DNA from 4 places in the Cupriavidus sp. 86D6 genome. Region 1 is predicted to be linked to each of the others. Evidence: predicted binding sites of a transcription regulator. Region 1 holds the regulator's gene; each other region holds the start of a gene.

Evidence for each region. The regulator FNR, encoded in region 1, switches genes on or off when oxygen is low (the NO sensors DNR and NnrR bind a similar motif). The targets are predictions, from matches to a motif close to TTGATNNNNATCAA.
Region 2: a site for FNR is predicted at 5,141-5,154, ahead of AC3G88_RS26510 (universal stress protein). Genes of this name have one in related genera too.
Region 3: a site for FNR is predicted at 2,622-2,635, ahead of AC3G88_RS27685 (DUF3079 domain-containing protein). Genes of this name have one in related genera too.
Region 4: a site for FNR is predicted at 2,387-2,400, ahead of AC3G88_RS26600 (universal stress protein). Genes of this name have one in related genera too.

The regions. Positions count from the first base shown of each region.
Region 1 covers NZ_JBYPSB010000001.1:998,453-1,006,397, forward strand. Annotated here, with positions in the region: gene ccoN (cytochrome-c oxidase, cbb3-type subunit I) at 1-226, shown strand, start outside; gene ccoO (cytochrome-c oxidase, cbb3-type subunit II) at 248-943, shown strand; gene AC3G88_RS04580 (cbb3-type cytochrome oxidase subunit 3) at 948-1,106, shown strand; gene ccoP (cytochrome-c oxidase, cbb3-type subunit III) at 1,112-2,038, shown strand; gene ccoG (cytochrome c oxidase accessory protein CcoG) at 2,100-3,590, shown strand; gene AC3G88_RS04595 (hypothetical protein) at 3,638-3,847, shown strand; gene AC3G88_RS04600 (hypothetical protein) at 3,844-4,089, shown strand; gene fnr (fumarate/nitrate reduction transcriptional regulator Fnr) at 4,173-4,898, opposite strand; gene AC3G88_RS04610 (sulfite exporter TauE/SafE family protein) at 4,984-5,751, shown strand; gene scpB (SMC-Scp complex subunit ScpB) at 6,304-7,224, shown strand; gene rluB (23S rRNA pseudouridine(2605) synthase RluB) at 7,253-7,945, shown strand, end outside.
Region 2 covers NZ_JBYPSB010000019.1:17,580-25,524, reverse strand. Annotated here, with positions in the region: gene AC3G88_RS26535 (MBL fold metallo-hydrolase RNA specificity domain-containing protein) at 1-926, shown strand, start outside; partial or broken gene AC3G88_RS26530 (zinc-binding dehydrogenase) at 1,332-2,273, opposite strand; gene AC3G88_RS26525 (helix-turn-helix domain-containing protein) at 2,351-2,929, opposite strand; gene AC3G88_RS26520 (BON domain-containing protein) at 3,395-4,051, shown strand; gene AC3G88_RS26515 (zinc-dependent alcohol dehydrogenase family protein) at 4,077-5,066, opposite strand; gene AC3G88_RS26510 (universal stress protein) at 5,235-6,044, shown strand; gene AC3G88_RS26505 (universal stress protein) at 6,077-6,916, shown strand; gene AC3G88_RS26500 (adenine nucleotide alpha hydrolase family protein) at 7,003-7,806, opposite strand.
Region 3 covers NZ_JBYPSB010000022.1:35,523-43,467, reverse strand. Annotated here, with positions in the region: gene AC3G88_RS27700 (helix-turn-helix domain-containing protein) at 1-895, opposite strand, end outside; gene AC3G88_RS27695 (DMT family transporter) at 1,131-2,024, shown strand; gene AC3G88_RS27690 (hypothetical protein) at 2,123-2,362, opposite strand; gene AC3G88_RS27685 (DUF3079 domain-containing protein) at 2,730-2,957, shown strand; gene AC3G88_RS27680 (mechanosensitive ion channel protein MscS) at 3,059-3,409, opposite strand; gene AC3G88_RS27675 (metal-dependent hydrolase) at 3,746-4,666, shown strand; gene AC3G88_RS27670 (hypothetical protein) at 4,765-6,429, opposite strand; gene fdnG (formate dehydrogenase-N subunit alpha) at 6,873-7,945, shown strand, end outside.
Region 4 covers NZ_JBYPSB010000019.1:37,465-45,409, forward strand. Annotated here, with positions in the region: gene AC3G88_RS26595 (universal stress protein) at 128-967, opposite strand; gene AC3G88_RS26600 (universal stress protein) at 1,802-2,230, opposite strand; gene AC3G88_RS26605 (hypothetical protein) at 2,656-3,894, shown strand; gene AC3G88_RS26610 (transporter) at 4,527-4,982, shown strand; gene AC3G88_RS26615 (hypothetical protein) at 5,057-5,194, shown strand; gene AC3G88_RS26620 (2-hydroxyacid dehydrogenase) at 5,344-6,336, shown strand; gene AC3G88_RS26625 (autotransporter outer membrane beta-barrel domain-containing protein) at 6,741-7,945, opposite strand, start outside.

The DNA.
Region 1 (7,945 bases):
GATGGAAGGCCTGATGTGGCGCGCCACGCAGCCGGACGGCACGCTGACCTACGCGTTCGTGGAAGCGGTCAAGGCCAAGTATCCGTTCTACCTGATCCGACTGGCCGGTGGCCTGTGCTTCCTGGGTGGCATGTTCATCATGGCCTACAACGTGTTCCGCACCATCGCCGGCAAGCCGGCCGTGGACGCGCCGATTCCGGCCAGCCTGCCGGCTTCCGCCCACTGACCAGAGCCGAGGACGCAAACAATGTCTCAGAATCAAGGATTTTTCAGGCACGAGACGCTGGAAAAGAACGTCGGCTGGCTGATCATCGCGACAATCATCGTGGTCAGCATTGCCGGTCTGGTGCAGATCGTGCCGCTGTTTTTCCAGCACTCCACCACCCAGCCCGATCCGGGCATCACGCCGTATTCGCCGTTGCGGCTGATGGGGCGTGACATCTATATCCGTGAAGGCTGCGTGGGGTGCCATTCGCAGCAGGTGCGCACGCTCCAGGCCGAAACCGAGCGTTATGGCCATTTCTCCACGGCGGGGGAGTCGGTGTATGACCACCCGTTCCTGTGGGGTTCGAAGCGTACGGGCCCCGACCTGGCCCGCGTGGGCGGCCGGTATTCCGACGACTGGCAGCGCATTCACCTGCGCAATCCGCGCGACGTGGTGCCCGAATCGGTGATGCCGTCGTATCCGTGGCTCGAAAAGACGCCGCTGCCGACCGATTCGGTCCAGGCCCGCATGCGTGCGCTGCAGCGTCTGGGCGTGCCCTATACCGATGCCGACATCGCTGGCGCACCGGAAGAGCTGGTGGGCAAGACCGAAGAGGACGCCATGGTCGCGTACCTGCAGGGTCTGGGCCTGAACCGTCGCAATGTCCGTCTGGATACGGCCCCCGCGCCCGCCGCGGCAGCGCCCGCGGCCGAGACGGCCGCACCCGCCAAGGAGTAACGCCATGGTGATCGTGACTTCCATTGCCACCGTCCTGTCGATGCTGACGTTCCTGGCCATCTGCTGGTGGGCGTGGTCGGCGGGCCGCAAGGCTGCCAACGAGGAATCGGCGATGCTGCCGTTTGCCTTGCCGGACGAACATAACAATCCAAGCCGGAACTAGTAACCATGAGCGATTTCATTTCCGATTTCTGGGGCTACTACATCACGGCCATCGCGCTCATTGGTATTGTCTGGTGCGTATGGCTGCTGTTTTCGCAACGGAAGATGCCGAAGGGCATCAGTACCACCGACGACACCGGTCACGTCTGGGACGGCGACCTGCGCGAACTGAACCATCCGCTGCCGCGCTGGTGGATGTGGATGTTCCTGCTGGCCTGCGTCTTCAGCGTGGCATACCTGGTGCTCTATCCGGGCCTGGGCACCTACGCCGGCGTGCTGAAGTTCTCGACGCAGGGCGAACTTGCCGCGCATCGGGAAGCGGCCGAGAAGATGCAGCACGAGATCTACGCCAAGTACCTGAAGATGGATGTCAAGCAGGTGGCCGCGGACCCCGATGCGCGCGAAATCGGCCAGCGCCTGTTTCTGAACTACTGCGCCCAGTGCCATGGCTCGGACGCGCGCGGCAGCCGCGGCTTCCCGAACCTGACCGACAACGACTGGCTGTATGGCGGTGATCCCGACACGATCCAGCAAACGATCGCGAAGGGCCGCAACGGCGTGATGCCGCCGTTTGCCGGCACGATCGATGCCAAGCTGGCCGGCGATACGGCGCAGTATGTGCGGTCGCTGTCGGGGCTGACCTACGACCCGATCCGGGCGTCGCGCGGCGAAAGCACGTTCAAGTCCACCTGCGCGGCCTGCCATGGCGCGAGCGGCAAGGGCAACCAGGCACTTGGCGCGCCCAACCTGTCCGACAACGTGTGGCTGTATGGCAGTTCGGAGGGCGTGATCGTCGAGGCCATCCTGAAGGGGCACAACGGCCATATGCCGGCTCATGAGGAAATCCTGACGCCCGAACGGATTCGCATGCTGACGGCATACGTCTGGGGCCTGTCGAACAGCAACGCGAACGCCGCATCCACAGGGCAATGACAAACCGTCCCCCGGGGTCCGGAGGCCACGCCATCCGGACCGGGGGCATGAGGGCTGAACAATGAGCGCGCCCCTGGAATCTCCCCCCACTACACGCGAATCAAGCGAGGCCGCCTGGCGGCCCGCACCGCCGCCAAAGCCGGCGGCCGACGCCACCGAAGAGGCCCTGTACGAAGTCCGGCGCAAAATCTACCCGCGCTCGGTCACGGGCGCTTTTTCGAGCTGGCGGGTCTGGCTGGTCATCCTCACGCAACTGGTCTACTACGGCACGCCGTGGCTGCAATGGAACGACCGGCAAGCCGTCCTGTTCGATCTCGGCGCCCGCAAGTTCTACATCTTCGGCCTTGTGCTGTGGCCGCAGGACGTGATCTACCTGGCGGTGCTGCTGGTCATCTCGGCGCTGGCACTGTTCCTGTTCACGGCCATCGCCGGACGGTTGTTCTGCGGGTACGCGTGCCCACAGACCGTCTATACCGAGATCTTCATGTGGATCGAGCGCCGGGTGGAGGGTGACCGCATCGCCCGCATCCGGCTGGACGGCGATCCGTGGAGCCTGCGCAAGATTCGTCTCAAGGCGACCAAGCACGCGCTGTGGATCCTGATCGCGCTGTGGACGGGCTTTACGTTCATCGGCTATTTCGCACCGATCCGCGAACTGGGCGGCGAGGTCCTGCACTGGACCCTCGGTCCGTGGCAGGCGTTCTGGATGCTGTTCTATGCGTTTGCCACGTGGGGCAACGCCGGGTTCATGCGCGAGCAGGTGTGCAAGTACATGTGCCCGTACGCGCGCTTCCAGAGCGTGATGGTGGACCGCGACACCTACGTCGTGACCTATGACGTGGGCCGTGGCGAACCGCGCGGCAGCCGGTCGCGCAAGGCGGACCACCACGCGGCTGGCCTGGGCGACTGCGTGAACTGCAGCATCTGCGTACAGGTGTGTCCGACCGGGATCGACATCCGCGACGGCCTGCAGTACGAGTGCATCGGCTGCGGCGCGTGCATCGACGCCTGCGACCAGGTCATGGACAAGATGGAGTATCCGCGCGGGTTGATCCGGTACACATCGGAAAACGCGATGCGCAAGAAGCTGTCGGCATCGGACGCCCGCAAGCGGCTGATGCGTCCGCGCACGATTGTCTACACGGCGATCTGGCTCGCCTTGACGGCAGGCTTCGTCACATCGCTGGCCATGCGCGCGCCGCTCAAGGTCGACATCATTCGCGATCGTGGCGCGCTCGGGCGCGAAGTGGAAGGGCGCTGGATCGAAAACGTGTACCGGCTGCAACTGATCAACGCCACCGAGGCGCCGATGAAGTTTCACGTGCAGGCGCAGAGCGACGCGTTGCAGGGCATGGTCGTGGAGTACGACCATGGCGCGGAATCGCTGTCGCCCACGTCGAACCGGCTGCTGCCGATCCGGATTCGTGTGCCGATCGACGATGCGAAGCAGGGTACGCACAAGATCGAGGTGACGGTCACCGCCGAGACCGAAACCGATCGGAAAGTGGATATCCGGCAAAGCACGAGTTTCATCGTGCCTCGCGATCTGTGATGCTGTCACGGATGGTGAGCCGGGACGAATGCCAATAGGAGAGCGCAATGACCCAACACCCCGCAAAGCCCTGGTACAGGGAGCCATGGCCCTGGATTTTGATGAGTGGTCCGCTGCTGGCGATGGTCGCTTGCGGTATCACGATCTGGCTGGCAAACACCCATGCCGATGTGCCGGTGAACGATGCCACGCGCCACGGACTAGTGGTCGAGAAGGCCGGTGCCGATCGCGCTGAACCCGCTGCGAGGCGCCCATGAGACTGCGCTGGCTGATGTGGGTGCTATGGCCGGCGTTTCTGATGGGCGGTGCGGCCACGGCGGTGGTGTTCTCGGTGGTGGATCCCGGAGACCTCAGCTTCTTCGGACAACCGGTAGAAGCTTCCCGGCAGGCGATCTACACCGTTGGCTTCCTGGTCGCGTGGTTGTTCTGCGCGTTGTCCAGCGGGCTCACGCTGTACACGATGCCGGTGAAGCTCAGCGACACCGATGAACTCGAATAGCAATGCAGAACAGGCGCTGCAAACAGAAAGGCCGCGCTGGATGGCTCCGGCGCGGCCTTTGTCGTGATGCGTGGCCCTGGCTTTCAGCAGGACCGGCTGTACACCTGCTTGATGCCTGCCATATCGACGAGCTTCACATGTCGCTGACGAATCTGGATCAGGCCTGCTTCGGCAAAGCGCGAGAACAGGCGGCTGACGGTCTCGAGTTTCAGGCCCAGGTAGCTGCCGATTTCCTCGCGGCTCATGCGCAGCACGAACTCGGTGGACGAATAACCGCGCGCCGACAGACGCTCGGACATGTTGACGAGAAACGCAGCCAAACGTTCTTCGGCGCGCATCGATCCGAGCGTGATCAGCATGACCTGGTCCTGCGAGATTTCCTTGCTCATCAGGCGCAGGAACTGGCCTTGCAGCGAGGGAAGGATGCTCGACAGCGATTGCAGGTCGTCGTAGCGTACGACGCAGACTTCGGCGTCTTCCAGCGCGGTGGCGTCGGAGGCGTGCTGCATCTCGCTGAGGCCATCGAGGCCGATGACTTCACCGGGCAGATGGAAGCCCGTGATCTGTGTGCGCCCGTCTTCCATCGTGACGTGCGTCTTCAGTGTGCCAAAGCGAATGGCGTAGACCGCATTGAGCGGTTCGCCCATCCGGTAAAGCGTTTCGCCCTTGTGAACACGCACGCGTTCCTGCACGAGCGTGTCCATCTTCGCCAGGTCTTGTTGCGACATGCCCACGGGCAGGCAAAGCTGGCCCATGGCACACGTTGAGCAACGGGGCGACATCTCGGTGACGGGAATGGAAGTCAACAATTGAAGTGCTCGTTATGAATGCGCTTGCAGCGAGGGCGCGATGCAGGCATTTTACAGCGTCATGTGACGCAGAAGCGAGGAACAGTTGCCTTTTGGTGTGCTTTTAAGCGTTTTTCTGATGGCATTGCTCGGTGGCATGCATTGCGCGGCCATGTGTGGAGGAATTGCTATTGCCGCGGAGCAGAAACAGCACCGCGATGTGGCAATTGTCATACACCGTACCGCTCGTCAGTGGTGGACTGCGCTGTGCATCATGCATGCAGGCCGCATCACGACATACATGCTGCTGGGTGCGGTGATGGGTGCTGTCGGTGCGACGGCGTGGCGGCAGGAGTATCTGCCATTGCAGCGATGGCTTTATGCCGGGGGCAGCATGATGCTGGTACTCACCGGTGTGTGGCTGTTGCGTGGACGCGTGATGCGTTCCGACTGGATCGAGCGGCTCGCCTCTCTGGCCGCCGTGCACGTGGTGCAGCGTGCGCGGGCCATGACCGCCCGACTGCCGGTGCGGCTACGTGGCGAGCGTCGCGCAACGCCGCTGTTGCGCCGATACGGTATGGGTCTGGCCTGGGGGCTGGTGCCTTGCGGAATGATCTATGGCGCATTGGCGCTGGCACTGCTGGCAGGCAACGCGGTGTCGGGCGCGCTGGTGATGGGCGCGTTCGGGCTCGGCACGCTGCCCAACCTGCTGGTGATCTCCGGGCTGTCGGGGTACCTGCGGCAACTCTCGCGCAAACCTGTGGTGCGGGTCGCGTCGGGGCTGCTGGTGATCGGCTTCGGCGTGCTCGGCGTGGCCCGGTCGATCTGGCTCCCGGACACGCTGGCCCAACACGGCTTTTGCGTGGTGTTCTGAATCGGCCACAAGGGCGGGTTGCGGGCGGGGCCGGGAATGCCATACAATCGACGGAACCACGGTATCGCGCCGCACCATTGCTCGGGGCGCCGCTGGGGCCGCATTCCTGATCTGGGGAGCGTGCCCAGGGTTTTTGGCCACTCCGGTGCGCCGAGAACGTCTCAACAGTCCATCCGGTTCAAAAGATCTGGTTAAAAGACCGGCTGCGGTTGGGAAATGGCGCCGGTCAGGGCAGGGTTGCCTGAGCCGATACCGTTTTGTTTCTTGCCGTCTTGGCCATCTGGTGGCCCTGGCGAATGTCCGCCCCGAAGGGAGAAGGCGCGACGCAAGAGGTCCGTTGACTGGTGAAACTGGCCAGCGCCGGACGATCTCCTGCCGGATCGACCCGGCATTTCGATGCAAAAGAACGAGGTGCGCACGGCTGCGCTGCATTAGGCAGGCGAGCTGGCTGCGCGATGAAATGGCGGCGGCTTCGGCCTCGCTGTATCTGCAATCTCCAGTGCTCCGGGATTCGTCCGGGGGCAGGTGCAAAGACAGGCTGCACGCAATCACATGAATACCCAAGAGGCGAAGATCGTCCTCGAGACCGCGCTGATCTGTGCGCAGGAGCCGCTGCGCGTTGGCGATCTGCGACGGTTGTTTGCCGACGACGTCGGTGCCGACACGATCCGAGTGCTGCTCGAGGAACTGCGGCAGGACTGGCAGCCGCGCGGGGTCGAACTCGTGGCGCTGGCCAGCGGCTGGCGCTTCCAGAGCCGCCCCGAGATGCGGGAATTTCTCGACCGGCTGAATCCGGAAAAGCCCCCCAAGTACTCGCGTGCGGTCATGGAGACCCTGGCGATCATCGCGTATCGCCAGCCTGTCACCCGTGGCGATATCGAGGAAATCCGGGGCGTGACGGTCAGCACGGACGTGATCAAGAAACTCGAGGATCGCAGCTGGATCGAAGTCATCGGCCATCGCGACGTGCCCGGTCGTCCCGCCTTGTACGCGACGACCAAGGCGTTCCTGGATGACCTTGGCCTGCGTTCGCTGGACGAACTGCCCCCGCTGGAGGATGCCCAGGCGCAGGCGCAAGCGGCGCTCCTGGAGCAGCAGGCCATCGATTTTGAAGAAATCGCCACGGCTAACCCGCCTGCCGGCGACGAGGAAGCGTTTGCCGAACCGGCAGCCGCGTTGACCGTCGAGGCCGCCGGGCCGGAGGTGGGCGCCGGGCCTGTCGAGGCGGGACAGCAACACGAAGCGGGGCCTGCCGCCCCCAGCGAGGAAGTCGCCGACGGCGATGCCTCCGAAGACGATATCAGCGCCGCCCGGATGCCTGAAGACGACGGGCAGGAAGACGCGCCGGTGGCTCATGCCAACGGCTTCCACATGGACACCGGGGCGCCCGAAGCGGCGCCCGCCGACCCTGCGGACCGGAATGGCGATATGCCGTTCTCGACCGAGGACGACGACGAGCGTGTGTCCAACTGAACAACATGCAACATCGATAGTGAATACTTTGTCTGATTCCGCTGAGCAAGACGTCCGCCAGCCGGACGTGCCGGGTGACACCGGCGCCCCCGATACGGGAAATGACGCCGACGGCGCGCCGCGCCGCAAGGGGCTCCGCCGCGGTTTGCGCAATCTGGTGGCTTCGCGCCGCCAGGCCGCGCAGGATCGGGACGCGGGTCGCGCCGATGGCGACGCGCCGGCACCGGCCGAGGGGGGCGAAACCGCCCAGCCCGCCGCGCCGCGTAGCCGTGGTCGCCGCAAGCCGGCGCCTGCCGCCGATGCCGGTGCGCCAGAGGCGCGGCAGGCAGACGGTGGCGAGGCACAGGCCCAGCCTGGTCAGCGCAAGCGCCGCCAGCAGCCGCAGCGCAAGGCCGCACTGGTCGACGGCGACAACAAGCCGGCGGCCGAACAGGCCGGCAAGCGCAATCGCAATGGCCAGCGCAAGAATCAGGGGGGTGCCGGCAAGCAGGGCGCCCGTGGCGAACAGCGTCAGGGCGACAAGTCGGCGAAGCCGGCCGGCAAGACCGGTGGCGCCAAGGCTGCCGCCGGTGCCGAGGACGTGTTCCGCTTCGTGATCTCCGAGCAGTTCGACGAGGAAGATACCGTCGTGCCGCGCACCAAGGCCAAGCCGGTGCGCGAACTGACGTCGGATGACGATGCGCCGAAGCTGCACAAGGTGCTGGCCGAAGGCGGCCTGGGC
Region 2 (7,945 bases), on a different contig from region 1:
GCGTGCCGGTGAGCGCGGGCATCGATGCAGAGTTTAGTCACGCCGGACATATTATCGGCGCTGCCAGTGTCACCTTGCACGTGGATGGGCAGCGGCTAGTGTTCTCAGGCGATCTTGGGCGCCTGAACGATCCGGTGATGCGCGCGCCCGTCTTCCTGAAGCATGCCGACTGGCTGTTCGTGGAATCCACGTACGGCGACCGGCGCCATCCCGACGTCGATCCCGTCGACGCGCTGGGCGATATCGTCAGCCGCACGATCGACAGGGGCGGCACGCTCGTGATCCCGACTTTCGCCGTAGGTCGCGCGCAATCATTGCTGTATTGCCTGTACCGGCTCAGGCAACTGCGCCGGCTGCCGGACGTACCCGTCTATTTGAACAGCCCTATGGCTATCGCGGCAACGACGATCTTTGCCCGGCATGTGTCGGAGCTGCGCGTCGACGAGGCAAGCTGTGCGGGCGCTTGCGACATGGCGCGCCCCGTAACCAGTACTGAGGCGTCTGTACGCCTGAACGCAGATCGCAGTCCGAAGATCATCCTGGCAGGAAGCGGCATGGCCACCGGTGGCCGCGTGGTGCACCACCTGGAAGCGTTCGGCATGGACCCGCGCAACACCATCCTGCTGTCCGGATTCCAGGCACCCGGCACGCGCGGCGCCCGCCTTTGCAGTGGCGCCAGGCAAATCCGGCTGCATGGCAAGGACATTGACATCGGCGCCGAAGTGGCGCAGATCGAGAACCTGTCAGCCCACGCCGATGCCGAAGAAGTGATGAGCTGGCTGAAGGGATTCGAGCGCCCGCCACGTCAGACGTTCGTCGTGCATGGCGAGCCGGTGGCCAGCGACGCGTTGCGCCAGCGCATCGAACACGAGCTGAAATGGCGGGTCACAATGCCAGAATACCGGCAGAAGTATTCGCTGGAGTAGGGCAAAAACACTAGGCGATACGGTTTCGATGTGCCACACCGGACTGGGCGGCGCGCAGTCGCGCACGAGTACGAAGCCCTGGCTGTAGCCCCTGCCGGTGCGTTGCGGGTAGGCGCGCAGGTCGCAGTTGCAGACGCGCATGAACAGGTCGTTGCTATCGGTCGGGGCGGCGGAATCCGGCTCGGGTGACGTGGTCTGCTGCCGGCAACGCCCCCGTGGCGCCCCCCAAGCGCCGAAGCATCCACTGCGACGCTACCGTCGACGGATCGGCATCTTCATGTTCGTCTCCCATTTTTTTCAACGGACTCTAAGGCATCAACTATGTCGATGGCTTTGTGCAAGTCTTGGTTCAATATAGAAAGCGAGCACGATCAAGAAGACCAAACATGGGCCGCTGTCGCCGACTCAGGGCGTGATCGACACCTTCAGCACGCCATCGCGCTGATGACCAAGGGGTCGTAAGCCTCGACAACGCCGGTTAGCTTGTAGTGATGAGTCACCAGCGCGGACAGGTCGGCGCGCGCTGTTTCTATCACGTTCATCAGCCTGCGCATCCGTTCCTTGCCGCCGGGACACAGCGACGTGACGATGCGGTGGTCGCCCAAGCCAGCGGCAAACGCACCCAGCGGAATTCCCGGATCGGTCGAATAGACGTCAAGGCTGGACAGCGTGCCACCGGGCTTCAGCACGCGTAGCGCAGCCTGCGTGCCCAGCGCCTCGATAGAGGCGTCCACGCCCCGGCCGCCGGTGAGCTTCAAAATATCTCCCACGACGTCGCGCTGATGGAAGTTCAGTGTGACGTCGGCGCCCAGTTGCCGCGAGATGGCCAGGCGGTCGTCCAATCCGTCTACGAAGATGATGGTGGAAGCGCTGCGCAGGCGCGCCCAACGGTTGCGCACACCCCGATCGAGCCCTGCGCGAAGATGGCAACGACGTCGCCGATGCGGATGTTGGCGCGCTCGGCGCCTGCGAATCCGGTGGGCATGATGTCCGAGCGCATCAGCACCTGTTCGTCGGTCAGGCCTGCCGGAATCGGGGCCAAATTCGCTTGGGCATCGGGCACCAGGAATGAAAGCTCGGGCAGATTGCACCGGCGATCACGCGCTGGCCTTCCTGGTAGCCCGTGACGCCGCTGCCCAGTCTGGCATGATGCCAACCGGCTCGTGGCCAATCGTCAATCCCGACGCCCGTGGGTGCTCGCCCTTCAGGGTATGGATGTCGGTGCCGCAGATTGTCGTGGTGGTAACCCGCCCCAATGCGCCGCCGGGGCCCACGTCAGGAATGGGGTTTCTCTTGCAACTCGATCACGCCGGGCTTACCAAAGACTGCTGCTTGCATCGTCGCCATGACTTGCTCCGAGGACAAATGCCGGCGGCGCGTCGCGGTGCGGCGCGTGCCAACGTGGGTTGTCTTCGCCGTACAACTCAGACCTGCGCCAGCGCGTCGAGATCGAAAATCTCAATTTGCTTGCCGTCCACGCGGATCAGCCCCTCGCGTTGGAAGCGGGAGAACGTGCGACTGACCGTTTCCAGCTTGATGCCGAGGTAGCTGCCAATTTCCTCGCGCGTCATCCGTAGTGTGAACGCATGCGCCGCGTAGCCCCTGGCGCGCAGGCGCCGCGAGATGTTGAGCAGGAAGGCAGCGACGCGACGCTCCGAAGGCATGCCAGACAGCAGCGTGGTCTGGCGGGATTCGCGCACAATCTCCTGGCTGAGCAGCTTGTGCAACTGACGCTGCACGCCGCGCATGTCGCGGCAAAGCAGTTCAAGCGGCGAGAACGGGATCACGCACACTGTGCTGTCTTCCAGTGCAATGGCATCGCAGTCGCAGTGCTCGCCAGAGATAGCACCCAGCCCCAGCATGTCGCCCGGCAATAGGTAGGCCGTGACATGCTCGACACCCTCCTCGTGGCCCGCCACCGTCTTGAACGATCCAGAGCGCAGCGTATATAGGCACTGGAACCTGTCGCCGACGCGGAACAGGTAGTCTCCACGATGCACCATGCGCCACTGTCCGATGACCGATCCAAGCTGGGGCAGGTCGTCGTCATCGAGTCCCGCCGCCAGGCAGAGAGGCCTCAGGCTGCAATGGGCGCATCTGGGTGTCAGAGCCATGACCTGCGCTGGCGCGTAGGCTTCTGGGTAGGGCATTGGCACGGCCGTGCGCAACTGTATCACCTGTTGCTGCATATCATCCCCTTTGCTGGTCGCGCTGGCTACCTACCGGCGTCGGTATTCGGTATCTCCCGATTTTCCTGGAGTATTGGCCACGGCCGCTCAGGCCGAAATCAGCGGTGACTGAGAGGCGGGTCAGATTGCGCTGGGCGCGCGTCAGGAAAATCTGACAGGCGCTTGCAGACGAGTGCGCGCTGGGCGCAGGCCTTGCGCCAGAGCAAAGCCGCCCAACGTAATGCGCCTAAAGTTCCCAACACGCGATATGCGGACGGGCGAAAAAAGGAGGCGTTGCAAATGAAAAGCGATTCTCAACTGAAGCAAGACGTGCTTGACGAACTGGCCTGGGATCCGGAAGTCGACGAGCGCGAGGTGGGTGTGCAGGTCAAGGATGGCATTGTCACACTCACTGGACATTTGCGGTCATTCCATGCCAAGCATCTCGCGGAGCAGGCCGCGCAGCGTGTGCAGGGATTGCGGGCGGTTGCCGTGGAATTGGACGTGGTGTTGCCTGGTGATACCGTGCGGACCGACAGTGATATCGCCTGGGCTATCGAAAACGTGCTGATGTGGAATTCCGTCGTGCCAGTTGGGCAGCTTGGCGTGGCAGTTGAGCGGGGCATGGTCACTCTCTCGGGGGAAGTGGACTGGGATTACCAGCGTCGTACAGCGGTCGATACAGTGCGGCCGCTTAACGGCGTACGCGGCGTCGTGAACCAGATCGTGCTGAGGCCCCGCACCAGCGCGCCAGATGTGCAGCAGCGCATCGAAGATGCCATGCGACGCCAGGCGGCCCGCGATGCGCGGCATGTGAAGGTCATCGTCAAAGATGGCGTGGTCACGCTGTCGGGGCATGTGACGTCGATGGCTGAGCGGCAGGCAGCTTTCAACGCCGCGTGGATTGCACCGGGCGTGATGAAGGTGGTGGACGATATCCAGATGCTGCCGCAGTAGCGTCGCGGTGGGGCCTGGCACGCGATCAAATGCGCAGGACGGCAGCACCGGCAAGCCGTCCGGCGCGCATGTCGGCCAGCGCCTTGCCGGCATCGCGCAACGGATAGACTGTGGTGTGCACTTGGATCGGCAGGCGCGCGGCCACCTGCATGAGTCCAATGCCATCTTGCCGCGTGAGATTGGCTACGGACACGATGCGACGCTCTTCCCAAAGCTGGCGATACGGAAACGACGGAATATCGCTCATGTGGATGCCACCGCATACGACGACGCCACCTTTATCCGTGGCACCTAGCGCTGCCGGCACCAGTGTACCGTCGGGCGCGAAGATAAGTGCAGCATCCAGCACGGTTGGGGGTGGGTCCAGGCTGCTGCCCACCCAAGCCGCGCCCACTTGCGTGGCCAGCGCCTGCGCCGCCGAGTCGCCAGGCCGTGTCATGGCGTAGACCGTGCGGCCTTGAGCCACGGCAATCTGCGTGACAATGTGCGCGGCCGCACCAAAGCCATAGATGCCGAGGCGCTGGCCTTCACCCGCCATGCGTAAAGTGCGATAGCCGATCAGGCCTGCGCACAGCAACGGCGCGGCGTGCGCGTCATCGTAAGCGTCGGGAATCGGGAAGCAGTAGCGCGCGTCAGCCAGCATGTATTCCGCGTAGCCTCCATCGCACGTATATCCGTGGAACAGCGGCGCATCGCACAGGTTCTCGCGCCCGCAGGCGCAGAAGCGGCAGACGCCGCAGGTATGGCCGAGCCACGGCACGCCCACCCGGTCACCGAGCGCCACTCCGGCCGCGCCTTCGCCCATCTTTTCGACGCGACCCACGATCTCGTGCCCCGGAATCAGCGCCGGCTTCGGATGAGGAAGGTCTCCGTCAATCACATGCAGGTCTGTGCGACATACCCCGCAGGCCAGTACACGGATGCGCACCTGGCCTGCGCCCGGCGTGGGCACGGACACGCGCTGCGCGACAAGCGTGTGACCGTCGAAGATCATGGCCTGCATGGTGGCGTCCATCTGCACTCCTTGTTTCGCTTGCTGCGCAACCGCTTTGCAGTGAATCCATCATCGCATGCGCAACGCGCATTGACTTGATCTGACACAAGCGTCGCAATCCTGTGTTGGCTACCTTTGACTGTATTAGATACAACGACACGCGAGGGCACGGCAATGGACTGCAAGACAGTGCTGGTAGATCTGACTGACGACGGAGCGCGGGAGGCGCGCCTGGATGCGGCATTTTTGTTGGCGTCGTTCTCCAGTGGGCGCGTGGTCGGGCTCAGCGCGACCGGACCGATGCTCGATCCGTATCGCAGCGTGGGCGCGGAGACGATGCGCTATCAAACCATGCGGGCCGACATGTTGCGCGGCGTGGAGAAAGCGGGTACCCAGGCGCTGTCCGATGCCTGTGGGCGTCACGGTGCGCCGGCAGACTATTCGCACCTGCTAGCGGAACAGGACCCTGGTTGGGCATTGGCCACGCACGGCATGGCCAGCGACATCATCCTGCCCGGCCTGCCGGGGGCGCCCAGCGATCTGCCCGTGCTGATGGCGTCAGCGGCCGAGTATGCACTGGTCAACGCAGGTCGGCCGATGCTGGTGGTTCCGCCCCAGGCGCGGCTGTCGAAGATCGATACCGCAATGGTGGCGTGGAACGGCCGGCGCGAGGCTGCTCGCGCGGTCAGCGATGCGCTGCCCCTGCTCAAGCGCGCCAAGCGTGTGATTCTGCTGGTGGTAATCGGCGGAAAGGGGCTTTGGCAGCATGGAGACGGTGAACTGCTGCGCTGGCTTGGCATGCATGGGGTCCGGGCGACGGTGACGGTGGAGGAGTCGTCGTCGGTAGCGGGTTGCCTACTGCAAAAGACGCAGCAGGAATCGGCTGATCTGCTGGTGGCCGGCGGCTACGGACATTCAAGGCTAGGCGAGCTAATGACCGGCGGCACGACCCGCACGCTGCTGCACAACACGCCGGTGCCAATGCTCATTTCGCACTAGTTGGCCGCGCCGCCTGGTCAGGAGATCAAGCCATGCTCGCCTATCCCAGCATCTTCGTCCATGTTGACGCAAGCCCGCGCGCGATGGTCCGCGCGAAGTTGGCCCTGCAAATCGCCACCGCGCAGCGTTGCCGTCTGGTAGGCGTATGCGCCACGTTTTCCGCCGATCCACAGTGGTTTTATCACGTGGCGCACGCGGCGGCAGCCGCGCAGCAGGATCGCGCCCGTCGTGAGCGCCAGCAAGAAACACTGCGACAACGATTCCAGGCGGCCGTATGGAGCGAATCGGTGTCGGCGGAATGGCGCAGTCTGGACGGCGATCCGGTACGCCGTACGCTCAGGGAGGTGAAGGAGGCCGGCCTCGTGGTGGCCGGGCAAATCGATACCAGCGAACCTGAGAGCGTGGTGGCGCCGCAGTTTCTCGAATCGCTCCTATTGGAATCCGGCCGGCCCGTGCTGGTAGTGCCTTACGGCGGGCCGGCGCTGACGGTGGGCCGCCGCGCGCTGGTGGCGTGGCACGGCGGCAAGGAATGCGCGCGTGCCCTGCACGATGCATTGCCGCTGCCGGTAGGTAGCACCGTGCACCTGCTGCATGCCACTCATGTCCACCATGCCCCGTGCGCCGACGCGGCCCCGCTGGACATCGCATGCCGCGTGCTGCGCGATGTCTGCGCCGATGTCCGCACGGAGGTCGAACCCGGCGCGAACGATGCCGCCATTGGCGACCTGATATTGTCGCGTGCCGCCGATGTGCAAGCCGACCTGCTGGTCATGGGCGCGTATGGGCACGGACGCTTCCGCGAACTGGTGCTGGGCGGCGTCACCAAGACCATCCTGAGTTCGATGACGGTCCCCGTGCTCCTGGCGCACTGAGACGTGCCACGCCAAATTTGCGAAGCTGCCCGCGCCCCGGAGTTCCGAAGGTCCGAAGGGCGCAGGCAGCGTCTGCATGCGCATCGCTAACGTGCGAATAGCGCCGGGATTGGGGACTTCTCGAGCACCGTTCCAGCGATGCCCCCCAGCTTGCCGACCGCTTCGTCGCGCGCCGGCGCGCCGCAAACCAACAAGTCGGTGCGGGCCGTCCGGGCAGTGGCGAGCAAAGCCTTGCCTAGTGATGCATGCGCATCGCTTGTCAGTCCGATCAGGCAGGCTCGGATGCCCCGGCGCGCCAGCCACGTCAGCGCGTAGCTGGCCGGCGCCATATCGGTTTGGCGATGTCGGGAGAAGGGAACGCAGCAAGCCAGCGCGACATGCTGCGCGCGGCGCAGGATCGGCAGTGCGTCTCGCAGCGCACGCGCCGATTCGCGCGTGCCGCTCCACGCCACCATCACGCGCGCATAGGGCCACACCTGCGTGGGCTCTGCGTCGTCCGTCAGCGGAATGACCAGGACCGGCGGTCCGGCCTCCAGGATTGTTCCTTCCACAAACGGCCGTGTGTCAACTAGGCGATGTCCGTCGCCAGCGCACGGCTGGCTGACGATGATCAGATCGGCCAAGCGGCCTTCGCATTGCATGGCTTCAAGTGGCGTGCCTTCTCCCACGCGCCAGTCCACGGCGATGGGAGCGCCTGCCGTCGCGGCCTCGAAGGCCAAGCGGCTGGCCTCGCAATCGGCGAAGAACTCCGCGTCGGGATGGAGGCCGCGCTGTGGCAGCAGGCCCACAAGCGTCGCCGGCAATGCACAGGCTAGGGCGACCGCGTGAGCAAGCCGGGCCGTGGCGTACGTTGACGCGTCGACGTGGACCACAATAGCTGAGATGTCCATTTTCTCCCTTGCCAATGCCACAACATTGGGCACGCGTCAAATCTATGCCATGACGTGAAGAAGCCGTTGCGAAAAATCAATCAATAGCGGACTGACTCGATCGATCAAAGGCATTGCGGCAGATCAAGTGCGATGGGCT
Region 3 (7,945 bases), on a different contig from region 1:
CCAGGGCCTTGCGCAGCCGTCCGATTTCCACGCGCAGGCGTGCGCGGTGCGTGTCGTCGGGGTGTCGCATGCGGAAGGCCGTGGCGATCAGCGCGTCGCGCGGCACGTCGCCGGGCCACGCCTGCGCCAGCGCGCGGGCCAGCGCAAACAGCACCGGCCGCCGCGCCAGCGGCACGACGGCGCAGCGCTGCCGCACGGCCATGCGGCAGGCATCGACGATCAGGGCACCGGACGCAAACCAGGCTTCCACCGCATCGAGCCGCAATGGCTGTTCCGTGCCCCGCGCCAGCAGACGTGCCACCGGCGCGCGCAGCGTGTCCAGGGCGCCATCGACTTCCGCCATCAGCGCGGGAATGCCGGCCTGCCGCGCCGCGATGCCGGCACGCTGCAAGGCATCGCGCGCAGGCGTGAACGACACGCGACGCATGGCGATGCCGGCCGCCACCAGTTCGTGCGCTGCGCGCAGGGCGGGCGGCAACGGTGCGGGATCGATCGTGGCGATGGTCTGCTCGGCATCGTCGAGCTGGCCGGTAAGCAGGTGATGCCGCGCGATCAGGTAGCGCGCATGCGCGGCGTTGAGCGTGTCGCCATGGGTGTCGAGCACGCGCCAGGCAGTATCCAGCGCCCTGGCGGGCCAGCCAAGGTCGCGCGAGACCAGCGCGATCTCGGCTTCGGCCACGGTGCAGCGGGCCCGCGCGATATGTTCCCGGGGGCCAAAGGCGCGCGCCGCGCCGCGCAACAGCGCGCGGGCACGCGTGAAATCGCCCAGCTGCGACATGGCAATGCCGCGCAGGGCCAGCGCGGAGGCGTCATCGCGCAGGGCGATGCGGTTCAGCGCGCCAAGCGGGTCGCCGGCCGCCAGCGCGCGCGCCGCCGCCGTGATCAGTGAGTCCATGGGAATCCCGCCACACCGGTTACTCCCCATGCCGGGAGCCGGCGCCTAATCTAGCACACGACCCTCGCCGATGATGGGCACCTGACGACACCCGCCTCGACCATCATTGCGGCGACATGGCGCATACGCGGCCGTGGCGCGCGGGCGCATCCCCGGCAGTGCGGCAATGCAGCAGGCGTCCGATGTTATCGTTGCGCCTGATCCCCGCCATGGCCGCCGTCCGGGCCCCTCGTCCATGCCAGAACGCACGTTGCAGGCGCCGGCCACCCCGCTCTGGCTGCGCGTCGCGCCCGCCCTGTTCCTGCTGCTGTGGTCCTGCGGCTTCGTCTTTCTGAAGCTGGGCCTGCAGTATGCCGATCCGCTGACATTCCTAGCGCTGCGCTACGCCTGCGTGGTGGCGCTGCTGATCGGCCCCTGCCTGTGGCTGCGCCCACCGATGCCGCGCGGCCTGGCGCCCTGGCTGCATCTGGCGATGATTGGCCTGCTGATCCAGGCCGGCTATTTTGCGTGCACCTATCTAAGCCTCAAGCTCGGCATGTCGGCGGGCGCGGTGGCGCTGGTCACGTCGCAACAGCCGATCCTGATCGGGCTGCTGGCGCCAGCCATCGCCGGCGAGCGCGTGGACCGCGTGCGGTGGGCGGGGCTGGCGCTCGGGGTGGCCGGTGCCGTGATGGTCATCACGGCCAGGTCCCCGGTGCAGATGACGTCGCCGCTGGGCCTCACTTTCGCGCTGCTGGCGCTGCTGGCAATGACCAGCGGCACGCTATGGGAAAAACGCTTCGGCGCGCCTGTGCATCCGGTACTGGCCAACACCGTGCAGTACACCGTGGCGTTGCTGGTCACCGCCCCGCTGGCCTGGTGGCTGGAACCGATGCACGTGCAATGGACGCCAGGCCTGTTCGGGTCGCTGGCGTACCTGGTCGTCGGCAACTCGCTGGTGGCGATCTCGCTGCTGCTGGCGATGATCCGGCATGGCGAGGCGTCGCGCGTGTCGGCGCTGTTCTTCCTGGTGCCCCCGGCCACGGCGGTCATCGCGTTCGTCCTGCTTGGCGAATCGCTGGCGCCGATGGCCTGGCCCGGCATGGCCATCGCGGCGGCGGGGCTATATCTTGTAATGCGCCGGCGCTAGAGATCTCGCGGCCCAGGGCGGCGGCCCAGGGCGGAAGCCATGCAAAAGCGGGCCACGCGGGCCCGCCCTTTACTGCCTGTGCGCCAACCGGTTCGGGCTCAGCGCGAAGAGCTGCCCGAAGTGGCGCCGCTGCCGCTGGTGCTGCCGCTCGAGCTGCCGCTGGGGGCCGAGCCATAGCCGCCGCCGTAATGGCCGCTGCGCGAGCCCGAATCGGTCGGGGTCACGGCGCCGGAGCCTGCCACCGAGCCGGAGCCCGTACCACTGCCAGCTGCCGTACAGCCGCCGAGCATCATCATCACCAGGGCCAGTGCTGCTGCCGTCGTTGTCGTCTTCCGCATGGTTTCCTCCATCGAACCGTTAGTCACCCCCCCAGCCCGGGCGGAAGCACAAGGGGACTCCCCCGCCTGTCACGCAAACGCCGTTCCAGTGTCCGGGTGCGCACGACGACAGACATTTCGTCATCCTGCAGTCAGGCAAGGCACCGCCGGATGGCAGCGGCTACTCACGGTTGTAAGCATTGCCCGGGACGGCGGCTGTGCATGGGCTGCTTACTTCAGAGAGGCGGCCGTGGGCTGATTCCACGTCGTGGATCTGCGTTTGATGCAGCGCAAAGCGAATAGCCATATCGCCAAATTCTCGTGATGAACGGACTACGATCGGATGGCGTCGGCGTGCGCCATTACCCCGCACGTCCGCCTATTCGCCATGGCCAAGAAATTTCCGATTCATCCGAAACATCCCGAGCGCATCTGCTGGGGCTGCGACAAGTACTGCGCGGTCGATGCCATGGGCTGCGGCAACGGGTCGAGCCGGACGCAGCATCCGATGGAACTGCTGGGCGCCGACTGGTACGAACACGGCGACTGGGGCATCGACGTCGAGCATGCGCCCGCGCCATCGGCTGCCCCTGCCCCCGCCAAAGGTTCGACCTGAGGCCGCAGTCCTGCCGCTTCAGATACCCCTCGGGCAGCGCCGGCCGACGAGGGCCGGCGTCGATCCGGCCCACGGCGACGGTTTTGCCTGTACTGCCTGCCTCAATAGCCGTAGTACTGCTGCGGCGGGGCGTACTGCACCGGCGCCGGACGGCCGCACGGCACGTAGCCACCCTGGTAGTTGCTATAGCAGTAGCCCGGCGGCACGGCCGGCGCGGCATAGGCCACCGGCTGCGGCGGCGCGTAGACCGGCGCCGGCGCGGCGTAGACCGGCTGGCTGCTGGCCACCAGCGCGCCCAGCGCCAGGCCTGCCACGGCCGCCACCGCAATGGCGGCACCTGCCGAAGATCCGCCACCGCCACGGTGATAGCGGTCGTGGGCCGAGGCGGTCCCGGCGACCAGCATGGCGGCACTCAGGACAGCGATACCGGTGTAACGAATCGACTTGCGCATCTTTCAGTCCTTCAGTCGGGCCAACCTTGGCCCTCTCTACGGAATGCATGATGGACGCCCGATGATTACAGTGGGTTACGCCGTCGTGAGCAGATGTAAGCGCAGGGAGACATCGCTGCCCGCCGGACGGCCTGCCCGCGCGCACGGATCGCCGTTTCTTGAATTTGGCGTTACAACTTCCTGCGGCGTCCGGCCCGGCCCTGCTGGGAAACGCCGGTTGACAGCGCATCGGCGCATGCAAATACTCCACCTCGCAACGCCTCAGTGCCTGCGCGAATCCCCCCCTGAAGCGGTGCGGTTTTGGCAATGTCGAGACAAATTCAACCAGGGACGACCATGATCACACGCCGCCTTCCGGGGCTTTCGCGCCTGCCATCCTGTGCGCCACGCCTGCTGCTGGCTGGCGCCATCGGGCTGCTCGGCGCCTGCGCCACCAGTGTTTCGCCTCCACCCGTGCCGGCACAGCCGGCCGCCGCGGCCACGGCCACGGCGCCAGTGGCCGCGGGCAAGACCGAAGTCCTGTGGCTGGGCCAGTCGGCCATGCGCATCACAACGCCGGGCGGCAAGGTCATCGTCGTCGACCCATGGCTGACCGGCAATCCGAAGACGCCCGCCGAATACAAGCAGTTGACCGCGCTGGGCAAGGTCGACCTGATCCTGGTCACGCACGCGCATGGCGACCACCTGGGCGATGCCGTCGCGCTGGCAAAGCTCACCAACGCACCGCTGTGGAATGCCGGCGGCCTGAGCCAGCAGCTGGTTACGCTGGGACAATTGCCGGCCACCCAGGCCATGCGCTTCGGCAAGAGCGGCACCATCGCACCGCTGGGCGACAACGGTCCGAAAATCACGGCCGTGCACGCCGAGCATTCGTCGGAACTGGTCTGGAAGAATCCCGCCACCGGCAAGGACGAAACCCATTACGGCGGCGAGCCCGTGGGCTACATCATCGAGATGGAGAACGGCTTCAAGATCTGGCACATGGGCGATACGGGGCTCTACGGCGACATGATGATGGTGGCCGACCGCTACAAGCCCGACCTGGTGCTGATCCCGATCGGCGGCCACTTCACGATGGGCCCGCAGGACGCCGCCATCGCGCTGCGCGACTTCATCCGGCCCAGGTACGCGATCCCCATGCACTACGGCACCAGCCCGATGCTGCGCGGCACGCCCGCCGAACTGAAGACGGCGCTCGGTACATCGGCCGCCACGGCGGTGATCGTGCCGGAACCGGGGCAGAAGGTGGATTTTTGATGGGGGGGTGTCCGACCGCAGCTGAAGAAAGAAAAAACCCGCTGCGAAAGCGGGTTTTTTCGTTTCAGGCATTGGGCCGTCAGGCCGTTGTCAGGCCATCACTTCGGCCGGTTCACGGAGATGTCGAAATACGGTTTCGTCACGTGCAGACCAAGATTCACACCGATGCCGGTGTTGCCCAGCGTCAGCTGGACCGCCTCGTCGGCACCCACGCTGCGAGCGCGATAGCGCAAGCCGGTCAGCGGATAGTTCTGCCGCCACATGTCCAGACGATTGTCTTCGATACGGGTACGGGTGTACGTGCCATTCACGGTGTCGACCGAGGTGATGCGGGTCGATGCCTTCGTGAACTGGCTCGACATGTCGCCGAAGGTGACATAGTCCCAGTAGGCATTGGTCGCACCCACTACCGGCAGGTCGCGTGAAACCTGCTTGGTGGCGATCATCAGCCCGGTCTGCTGGCTGATTACCGCCGTCACCTGGCCGTCAGTCCCCTTGAATGCCACGCCTACGCTGGTGCCCGTCACATCGGTAATCAGGAAGTAGCCTCCCGGCTGTTTCGTAACGGTAGACAGTTCATTGCCAGTCCAGGCCGCGCACGCATTGTCGTCGTTGCAGGTCGAACCGGCCGTCATCTTGCCATTGGCATCCAGCGTGAAGGTCGCACGCGCTGTCGTAAAGCTGGCGCCACCCGCACCAACCATTGCGAAGGCGTTCCAGTTGCCTGCAAGTTCTGCCAGGGACAACTGCTGAACTGGGACGATCACGGCCGGCGCACCATTGGGCGCGGAGACCGTCCCTGCGCTCGGCATCGCCAGGGCAATGCCCGCCGACGACACCAGCATGCTGAAGGCGTTGTTATCGACATCGAAGCGGCATGCTTCGCCGGAAGCCGGCGACATTGCCAGCGAAGCAACCGTCGCCAGCGGGGCCACGACGTTTGCCGGCACGTTTGTCATGGCTTTGGGCGTCAGCGTCAGCGCCTTGGCATCGATCGACAATGCACCGACCGTACCCCCTGGGGCCAGCAACACGTAGTCGCCGGTCCGCAGCCCGGCGCATGTTGCCGAAGCGGTCTTCAGGATCGTGCCGATGGCCTCGGAGCCCGCATTGCTGCCGATGGCGGTCGCCAGGTCCGCCACCGTTGCCCGGGACGTGGCAAGCCGATCACGCAATTGGTCGAGCAACTGGTCCATGGCGTTGCCAGGCTTGCCGTTGTTGGCGGCAACCAAGGCCCCCTTGAGCGGGTCCACGCCAGCCAGGTCAACCACGCCAGTCAGCGTCAGGCGCACCGTATCGGTCGCCGTCGACAGGCTGGACGCCGTCAGGCGCGCCTGGGCGGCGGCATCGAACTGGCTGAAAAACTTGTCGGTACTGCCCTGAGCGAGCGCAGCAGTCAGCAATTCCGTGAACGGCGAGACATTTGCCGTGACGCTGGTTCCCGAACCCGCTTCCACGACCGAATGAAGGACCGTGCCGTCCGCCGCCGTCGCGCTCAGCACGCAGGGGCGGGTGGCATTGTCGATATTGATCGTGAACGTGCCGTCGGAAGCGGTCACCGCGCTGCCGCCGCCGGATGCGCACTTGGCGGTTACCGTCACGTTGGCCATGGCGGCACCGGTCGCTGCCGTACCACTGATTTTGGTCGTGGTGGCCGCAGGCGTCGCTGTGCCGCCGTTGCCGCCGTTGCCGCCATCCCCTCCACCCCCGCACGCCGTCAGCACGACAGCGGCCAGACCCGTCAAAAGAAGTCTCGATTTCATCCCTGTTGTCTCTTTCTTTGGTTGATTTCGACGCGCCACGTGCCAGGTTCTTCCGGCCTGGGCTGCCCCGGACCGACTGGCGCGCCTAATACATCACACGCAGGCTTTATGCAACCGCATTACCAGGCGGCGTGGAGTGTGTCCGACTCGACTTGCGCCGCATAACCCACATCAGGGGCATTGACAGGTGACGAATTTGTAATATTTGGCATACATAGTTGTTACATTTTTGATGCAGTGCGCGCTGCATGAGCCGATTTCGAACGGCCGTGGGCCATGGCCCCCGTAGCGCCCACGCGTAAAGCCATATGTGACGCGGAAGATAGCCCTTCCCGTCACAATCCCGCACCGCACATAGCGAAAACGCCACTATTGCCTATACTCGTCTTGTCCTCGCAGAACGTCCATGACCGGACGGCGGTCCGGTCCCAGGAGGTGTACCCATGGTTACGATGAACCGCCGACAGTTCCTGAAGTTCACGGGAGCGTCGCTGGCGGGGTCAAGCCTGGCGCTGATCGGGTTCGCGCCCGACGTGGCGCTGGCGGAGGTGCGGGCCTACAAGCTGGCGCGCACCACCGAGACCCGCAATACATGTCCCTATTGCTCGGTGGCGTGTGGGCTGCTGATGTACAGCCTTGGCGACAATGCCAAGAACGCGAAGGCCAGCATCATCCATATCGAAGGCGACCCCGATCACCCGGTGAACCGCGGCACGCTGTGCCCCAAGGGGGCCGGCCTGATCGACTTCATCCATAGTCCCAACCGCCTGCAATACCCCGAGTACCGCGCGCCGGGCTCTGACAAGTGGCAGCGCATGACGTGGGACGACGCGCTGGACCGCATCGCCAAGCTGATGAAGCAGGACCGCGACGCCAACTTCATCGAGAAGAACGAGCAGGGCGCCACGGTCAACCGCTGGCTCAGTACCGCGATGCTGGCGGCGTCCGCCAGCAGCAACGAGGTGGGTTACATCACGCACAAGACTATCCGCAGTCTTGGCATGCTGGGATTCGACAACCAGGCTCGTGTCTGACACGGCCCGACGGTGGCAGGTCTTGCCCCGACGTTTGGCCGTGGCGCGATGACGAACCATTGGGTCGACATCAAGAACGCGGACGTCATCCTGATCATGGGCGGCAATGCCGCCGAGGCACACCCGTGCGGATTCAAGTGGGTCACCGAGGCCAAGGCGCACAACAAGGCGCGGCTGATCGTGGTGGACCCGCGCTTCACGCGGTCGGCGTCGGTGGCGGACTACTACGTGCAGATCCGCACCGGCACCGACATCGTGTTCCTGGGCGGCGTGATCCGCTGGCTGCTGGAAAACGACAAGATCCAGCACGAGTACGTGAAGAACTACACGGACATGTCGTTCATCGTCCGCGAGGATTACCAGTTCAAGGACGGCATCTTCTCGGGCTACGACGCCGAGAAGCGCCACTACCTCAAGGAAACCTGGGACTGGGAAATGGGCGACGACGGGTTCGTGAAGACCGACCCCACGCTGGCCCACCC
Region 4 (7,945 bases), on a different contig from region 1:
GGGTGGGCTGCTTGGCGTGCCTGGAAGCGGTCACATTGCCGCCCTCTCACGGTGGCGCTTCCGCTGTTGCCGTGTCTGACTCGGATAGGCGCTCCCTCACAAGAAAAATGGCATCGGAGACGATCACTCAATGTGCGAACAGCGTGGGCACAGTCATGCATGACAGGATGGTTTTGGTAACGCCTCCGAGGACGAGCTCCCTGAAGCGACCATGCCCGTATGCTCCCATCACAATCAAATCCGCCTCGCAGTTCGCCGCGCGAGACAGGATGATCTCGCCGATGACCGAATCCGCCGCTGCGGGAGCAAGCTCAGTCTGTACTTCGGCACCGACATCGCGTAACAGACGCGCGGCGCTGGCAACCGGTGCGGAATCCTGGCGCAAGCTGAGACCCATCGCCGGGGCGCTTAGCAGGTGAACTTCGCTACCTGCAAGCAATGGCAGTGCATCATGTAATGCACGGGCACACTCCCGCCCGCCATCCCAGGCGACCAACGTCCGGGTACCAATGGTGTAGATACTTGTCGCGTAGGGGACGACAAGGACCGGGCGACCGGATTCCAGGATCATGGACTCGAGAAACTGCGGGGCGACGAAGGCTTCGGGATCGGCTTCATCCGGTTGACCGCCAACGACCAGACCCGCCTCCCTGATCTCCTTGAGGGTATGGACGACTGCGTCGCCATCCTCACTGCGCCAGTCCGCCAGAATGCACTGCTCGGCGAGCATGGATTGGAAATCCTGTCGCAAGGATTCGTGCCTGCGCAAGCGCCGCGCCCGCTCTGCTTGCAGATAATTGGACGCATCTTCCATGCGATAGAACCACCGCGGCTCCGGCGCAAAGGTCGCGCAAACGCCGACTAAACGGCATTGTTGTGTGGCCGCAATGCGAGCCGCCAATCTCACCCTCGTCGTCGCACTACGGCTGGCGTCGACATGGACAAACACACTTGGATATCCGAGCATCGATGTGTCTCCTGCGGAACGCAGACTAACGTCAGCCTATATGTGTCATTCTCCGGCAGACAGGATTTTTACACGCACCATGGCTGCGGCATAGACTGCACCTGACTTCCCGCTTCCCTTGCGAGGAGGCGGCTCCGCCAGACATTCCTCTCCCAAGCGGCTTGCGCTGGTATGCCAATCGACCGGCATCTGCGCCGGGAAAGTGCACGGGCCTCGCGCTGCCACTGAACCATCGGAAGCCATTCTTTACAACGCCGAGGGGTGATTTCGATTCAATAGTAGGGTTGGGTCTGGCCACAGCCTTGATATCGGTCAAGTCTGCACCACGGATCTACTGTTCGCGGCATGTCCGCATCATCCGGCGGGACATGACAGATGTGCACTTTCTGTCGTTCGGGCATTCTGCACGCGCCTGAGGTATGCACGTGGCCGAGCGCAAAGGCAAACCGGCGGAGTCCAGAGGCATTTGCCCGCGCCTCCCTGGCAATGCCACAAAAGAAAAGCCCGCTATGCCAAGCGGCATGCGAGCTTAATGTCTATGAGGAGCCAAGTAGACGGTCACGCGGAGCGCCCCCGCTCGCGTAACTGGATTCAGGATAGCCGCGCACACAAAACATGTGTTTGATCTGTATCAATAGTGGGCAGCAGGGAGGCGGTCTTGACGACAGTTCCCCCCCAAGGAGGAATATAGCCCGGCAAATGGGAGGAGTGAACGAGGGAGGACGCCAGCGCTCGCGTCACCTCTTGCTCGAACTGCGCTCCGATCCGCACGCGACGTCTCACTTCCGCCATCAGACATCTCTTCGCCGGGCATTCAATTTAGCGGTCAATAGGTCAGACACGAGCGTCCAAACGAACAAGCAACACCGGTGTCACCGCGCTTCGCGCGAGCTTCTCGGCGACACTTCCCATGAGCAGTCTGTCAATTCCCTTTCGCCCGTGCGTACCCAGCACGAGGAGATTAGCACCGACGCGCTCCGAAGTCCGGGTGATTGCACTCGAGACATCGCCGAGGTGTTGCTCTGCGTCATCCAGTGTGATCCCGCATTGCACGTCACGTTCGTCCGCCTCCGCCTTGGCCAACGCAAGGAGTTTTTGTCCCTGCCGAAGAAGCTCATCGTGGAATTCGGACTCGTAACCGCTCTCAACGACGTGAAGGACCTCCAATCGCGCGTGCACTGCCGATGCAAGCGCTATGGCTTCATCTAGGGCACGCTGCCCGCATGGGCTACCGTCAATTGCAACCAGGATTGTGTCGTACATCGTCGGACCTCCATTTCCTGATAGAGACAGTTCCGCGATGGCTGGCGAGCATGCCGTTGGTCCGGCGGTACTTGGCGGGCACCTGCACGATGAACCGCCGACGTACAGGCCAGCATCGCGATCGGAGTCAATATAGATGCCGACAATCCTTTGCCGTTGATAAAGATCAAGCTCGGCACAGCCATTGCACTGCACGTAGCTGTGCTGTAGCTCCTCCTAGAAGCAGAGGCCGAGGCGATTTCACGTCGCCGGGCGAGAAAATCGTCCGGGCTCGCCAGCATCCATTTGATTTACCGCAACCCAATACCAGGCAGGCGACATACTCTGAATTGGAGACCAAAGCTCTCCAGCCTGATCTGCGATCGCAGGCGGCCTAGCCTGCCCGGGAATGCTACAAACGGCCCAGCCACGCTACGGAGGCCAGCGTGAATCATCGAATCCCCCGCTTGCGCTCAATCCATACCCGGCGCAATTCCAGCCATAACTCTGGCGGAGAGAAGCAGGCGTTCTCGCTCGTCCTGGGAGGGCCGGTCTACCAGCTTTTCCGCAGGGTTCGTCTATCCGACGATGCCCTGCAACTGGTACGTCAACGCATTCTGGTCCTCTCCCTATTCGCGTGGCTGCCGCTCCTGCTGCTGTCCGCGATCGAGGGCAATCTGTTCGGCAAGGCCGGCATCGTCCCATTTTTCATGGATATGGAAGTCCACCTCCGGTTCCTCGTTGCCGTCCCACTACTTGTCGCGGCGGAACTTGTGGTTCACAAACGTCTTCGCGGCATCACGCAATCGTTCCAGGAGCGGAACCTCATTCCAGAGGCGGCGACAGGCGAGTTTGAAGCGGCAATCGTTGCGGCCATGCGCTTGCGCAACTCCGTTTCCGCCGAAATGGCGCTGGTTGCGATTGTCTACGGTGTGGGTGTGCTGATCGTCTGGCGCCATTACACGGCACTTCAGACTTCCACCTGGTACGCCACCGCTGCCGCAAACGGTTCCCGCTTGTCTCTGGCCGGCATCTGGTACGGCTATGTCAGCCTTCCCCTCTTTCAGTTCCTGCTGATTCGCTGGTACTTCCGCATCTTTATCTGGATGCCATTCCTATGGCAGGTGTCCCGCATCAAGTTGAGCCTGATTCCTACGCATCCGGATCGTGTTGGCGGCCTCGGCTTCTTGGCGAATACGGTCTATGCGTTCGCATTGCTCCTGGCAGCCCACGGCGTCATGGCGGCCGCAAACCTTGCCAACCGGATCTTCTTCCTCGGGGCGGTCCTGCCGGATTTCAAGGCGCCAATCCTGGGGATGGTGTTGTTTCTGCTGGCGGTGGTCTTTGGACCGCTCTTTGTGTTTGCGCCTCAGCTCGCACAAGCCAAACGCAAAGGCCTGCACGACTACGGCACGCTCGCCGAGCGCTATGTTCGCGAATTCGACCAAAAATGGCTATGTGGCGGCGCCGCACCGGCAGAACCATTGTTGGGAAGCGCCGATATCCAGTCGCTGGCAGATCTGGGCAACAGCTTCGAAATCGTTCGCGGCATGCGGCTGGCTCCCATCACCAGGGATGCCGTCATCCAGATTGCAGCGGCTGTTCTCGTCCCCATAGCGCCCTTGGCACTGACCATGATGCCGCTGGATCAATTGCTGAAGTATGTCTTCGGCCTGCTCTTCTAGCTGTGGCGCAGTGTCGTTGGATAGACTAATTTCTCATTATTGGCAGTCGCCCACCAAAAGCGATAGGGATCGCACCATGTCCGGGCCATTGCCGCTTGCATCCCTCGCGCCAGCGAGGGATGACTTTGAAGAAAAACAGGGGGATAAGGGATGCTCGAGTGGCGCATATCGCCCGTGCATGTGCGGTCGCCCCGATATCTCCTGCTCTGTCTTGTGGCAAGCATGGGTGCCATGGCCAAACCAGGCATGGCGCATGAGTCGGAACCACGCGCCTATTCGTCTGCGCCAGTGGGAACCCATTTTTTGATGGCATCGTACACACAGCTCGGCGGAGACGTGCTGACGGACCCGTCCCTGCCTATTACGAACGTCACGGCGAAGATCGATATCCTCGCACTAGGATACGTTCAAGTTTTGGCGGCCGTACCGCTTCCGTCGGCGTCGTACTGTCCTATAGCCGCGCCAATGTTGCAGGCAAATGTATTTGACGCGCCAAACGGCGTATATCGTGCCGGGCTCAGCGACGCGGCCTTTCGTTTCGCGGTTGACATCCTAGGCGGGCCGGCTCGGTCGCAAACGGATTTCTTGAGGAATCCGACCGCCACTACACTAGGGAGACGAGCATCACTATTGTGGCGCCGAGCGGACAATACCACGCAGACAGGCTCAACAACATTGGCAGTAACCGATGGGCGTTCAAGCCCGAGGTCGTTGTCTCCTGGCCTGTGGGCGACTGGTTTGCGGAAGCCTCGCTCGGCGCGTGGTTCTTTACCCCCAATGACGACGTTCTTGGCAGCCGCAAGCGCAGCCAACGTCCTCTGGCAATAGCCCAACTCCACAGCGGCTACCAGTTTCGGCCGGATTTCTGGATGGCCGGCGACCAGGGGCTCTCTAGCGAAGGCACCACCACGGTGGATGAAGTCGCCAACGCCGATCGACGGTCCAGCACTCGGTACGGGCTGACCCTAGCCGTACCGTTTTCACGGGACTGGTCGGCCAGGTTCAGCGCTTCGCGAGGATGGATCACTCGTGCGGGTTGCGACTACAAGGCGGTGAGCCTGACGGTGCAATATCGTCGGATAGATTGATACGCTCGTGCCCAGCGGCCGCGCCTGGCGATGGGAGCGAGTACGACGCCGGTGTGCAAGGTGACTCGCCAACAATGGCCAAGCTCGAAGAGACCATGGCACGATTTAGTCAGGTAGAGCTTGCAGCGCAAAGCGTCACGTCGCCGCCGCTTCGCGCACAGGGCGCGCGTTTCATCAAAGCGATTACGGACCCGCAAAAACCATTCCGATGATAGGGCCTTCTCTGTGTAATGTTTGTACTCTTGTTGCAATGATTTTTCCTTCGATGACGATTGCAAAGATCCTCGTTGTACAAATCACCGTAGCTTTGGCTAACCGATAGCCGGGTCCCGGGCACCGCCATCATGTCGGGAGACAACCAATGAAAGTCGCCGTGTTTAGCGCCAAGCCCTACGACCGTGAATATCTTGACGCCGCCAACCTTGCCGACGGGCATCAGCTCAGTTACTTCGATAACCCACTTGATATGGTAACCGTTGGCCTCGCCGCCGGCCATGACGCCGTCTGTATCTTCGTGAACGACACTGCGGATGCTTCTGTGCTCGAGGCGCTCAAGCGCGGGGGAACGAACCTGATTGCCCTGCGCTGCACCGGATTCAACAACGTCGATCTGAAAGCCGCAGCAAGCCTTGACATGAGGGTGGTTCGGGTTGTCAATTACTCGCCGAACGCGGTTGCCGAGCATGCCGTTGCGTTGTTGCTGGCGGTCAATCGCAAGATTCACCGGGCCTACAATCGTACGCGGGACTTCAACTTTTCTCTCGACGGGTTGATGGGGTTCGATTTCTACGGCAAAACCGTCGCCGTGGTCGGCACCGGCAAGATCGGGCGCGTGTTCGCCAGGATCATGCTTGGCTTCGGATGCGACGTCATTGGCTACGACGTAGTTCCCTCGCCGGAGTTCGAAGCCCTGGGCGCCCGCTACGCCCGAGAAGCCGAAATTGGTGCCAGCGCGGACATCATTTCACTTCACTGCCCCCTGACCCCGCAGACGCACCACATCATCAATGCCGACATGCTGGCACGCGCAAAGCCAGGAGCATTGCTGGTGAACACGAGCCGCGGCGGCCTGATCGATACTGAGGCAGCGATCGGTGCGCTGAAGAGCCGGCAATTGGGCGGCCTCGCCCTCGACGTGTACGAGCAGGAGGCGGATCTATTCTTCCGTGATCTCTCCAGCACCATCAGTACTGACGACGTACTTCAGCGCCTGGTCTCTTTCCCGAACGTCATCGTGACCGGGCACCAGGCCTTTTTCACGCGTGAAGCCATAACCACGATTTGCCTGACAACCCTGCGCAGCATTACTGAATTCGCGACAGGCCAGGCCCTGACAAACGAGATAAAGATGTGAGATGGCGTGGGGAGGGTGCTGGGCCGCCATCCTCGCGTATCCATGGCAGGACGCCGAAATGTACACCGTCTAACCCTGAAAAATACAGAAGGTGGTGGCGATGCCCCATGCATTGCCGTCTTGCCCCTGCGCTCGCCTTGTGTCGAGTACCGACACAGGCTAGCCACGCCCTCGGCAGGCGGATCCTGCGATTCAGTTGTTGCTCGCGGGACGCGCCCGGCCGGAACGGGATAAACTCGAGACGCTCGCCAACCTTCACTGAAGGGCCTAGGGCCGCGCGCGGAAGCCTACGACGCAGCCCCTGTGCGAGGGCGAAGTCGCCGCGTTACGGGCCGCTGTCATGGACATTCCACTCAGCAGAGGCCGCCTTCAGAGCGCCCGAGCCGCCGTCCTCACTCGCCCTCCTAGAACCTCCATCGCAATCCCAACGTCCCGGTATGGTCCTGGTTACCGCCACCGAACTGGCCGGTATAGCGCAAGCCAAGCGTGGCCATGGGCGAGATAGCGAAGTCGGCGCGCAGTTCGGCCAGCGCCGCGTTCTGCGCAATCGGTGCACCCGTCACCGTGAACGGCTGGCTGCCGTCGAAAGCCAGCGTGGTAGCCGGGCGTACGTCGCCGAACGCATGGCGCCAGCCGGCTCCGACGTGGAACGCCGCGTCAGTGCCGCCAATCTGAACGCGCGCGCTGGTACGCAGACCGAGCGTTGTGGTGGTCAACGTGTTGCTATCGCCGGGGCTGTGCAGGGCCGCCGAGCCGCCCGTCTCCGCGAAGCTGCGCGTGCGTGTGTCGCTCCACGCCACGCCCCCGTACGGTTCGAGCTGGATGGTCGCCGATAGAGGCATGGCGAAGCCGGCTTCCGTGAAGACTTGCGCCGTGCTGGCGTGATAGCTGGCGGTCAGGGACTGCACCGTACTGCCGCCGAGCCTGGCCTGCCGGTCCGTGTCGGCGTCGTGCCAGCTATAGGCGGTACCGAACAGCCATTTGAGCTTGCCGCCGCCAAGCGCGAATGCGCGGCCGCCGTAGAGTGTGGCGCTGAATGAATCGGTGATGGCGCGCGACGACCGTTCGCTCACTCGCAGCGTACTGTTGGCGTAGCCGAACGCGCCGCCGATGCGCCAGCCTTGCCCCACCGTACCATCGCCACCCAGATAGAAACCGCCAGTCTGCTGGCGCACGCGCGCTGCATCTGCGCTTCCATGAAAGTTCTGCCAGTTGCCAAGCACTTCCACCCACAGCGGCTGGGCGGCGGAAATGGGCAGTGCGGCAGCCGGCAGGACGCCACCAAGCTGGGCGATGGGCGCGCCGGGCAGCATGCCGGCGGACAGGCTGTCATTCAAATGCGCCAGCGGCAGCGCCCGCGCCCCACCCGCCAGGGTCATCAGACCCGTGGACACGCTGGCGTGGGCCTCCCCGGAAAGGCTGTCGAAGACGGCCGGCGGCGCGCCCTCGGGCAACGTCACCACGGCTTCGTGCACCGGGTTGCTGTCCGGCAGGGTCTCCAGTGCGTTAGCCACGGCACGCTGGTTGCCGGTGACAGCGGCATCGGCAAAGCGCATCGCACGCGCGGTGCCCCCGCCAGCGCCACCACCTGCGCCCGGAACGAGCGGCG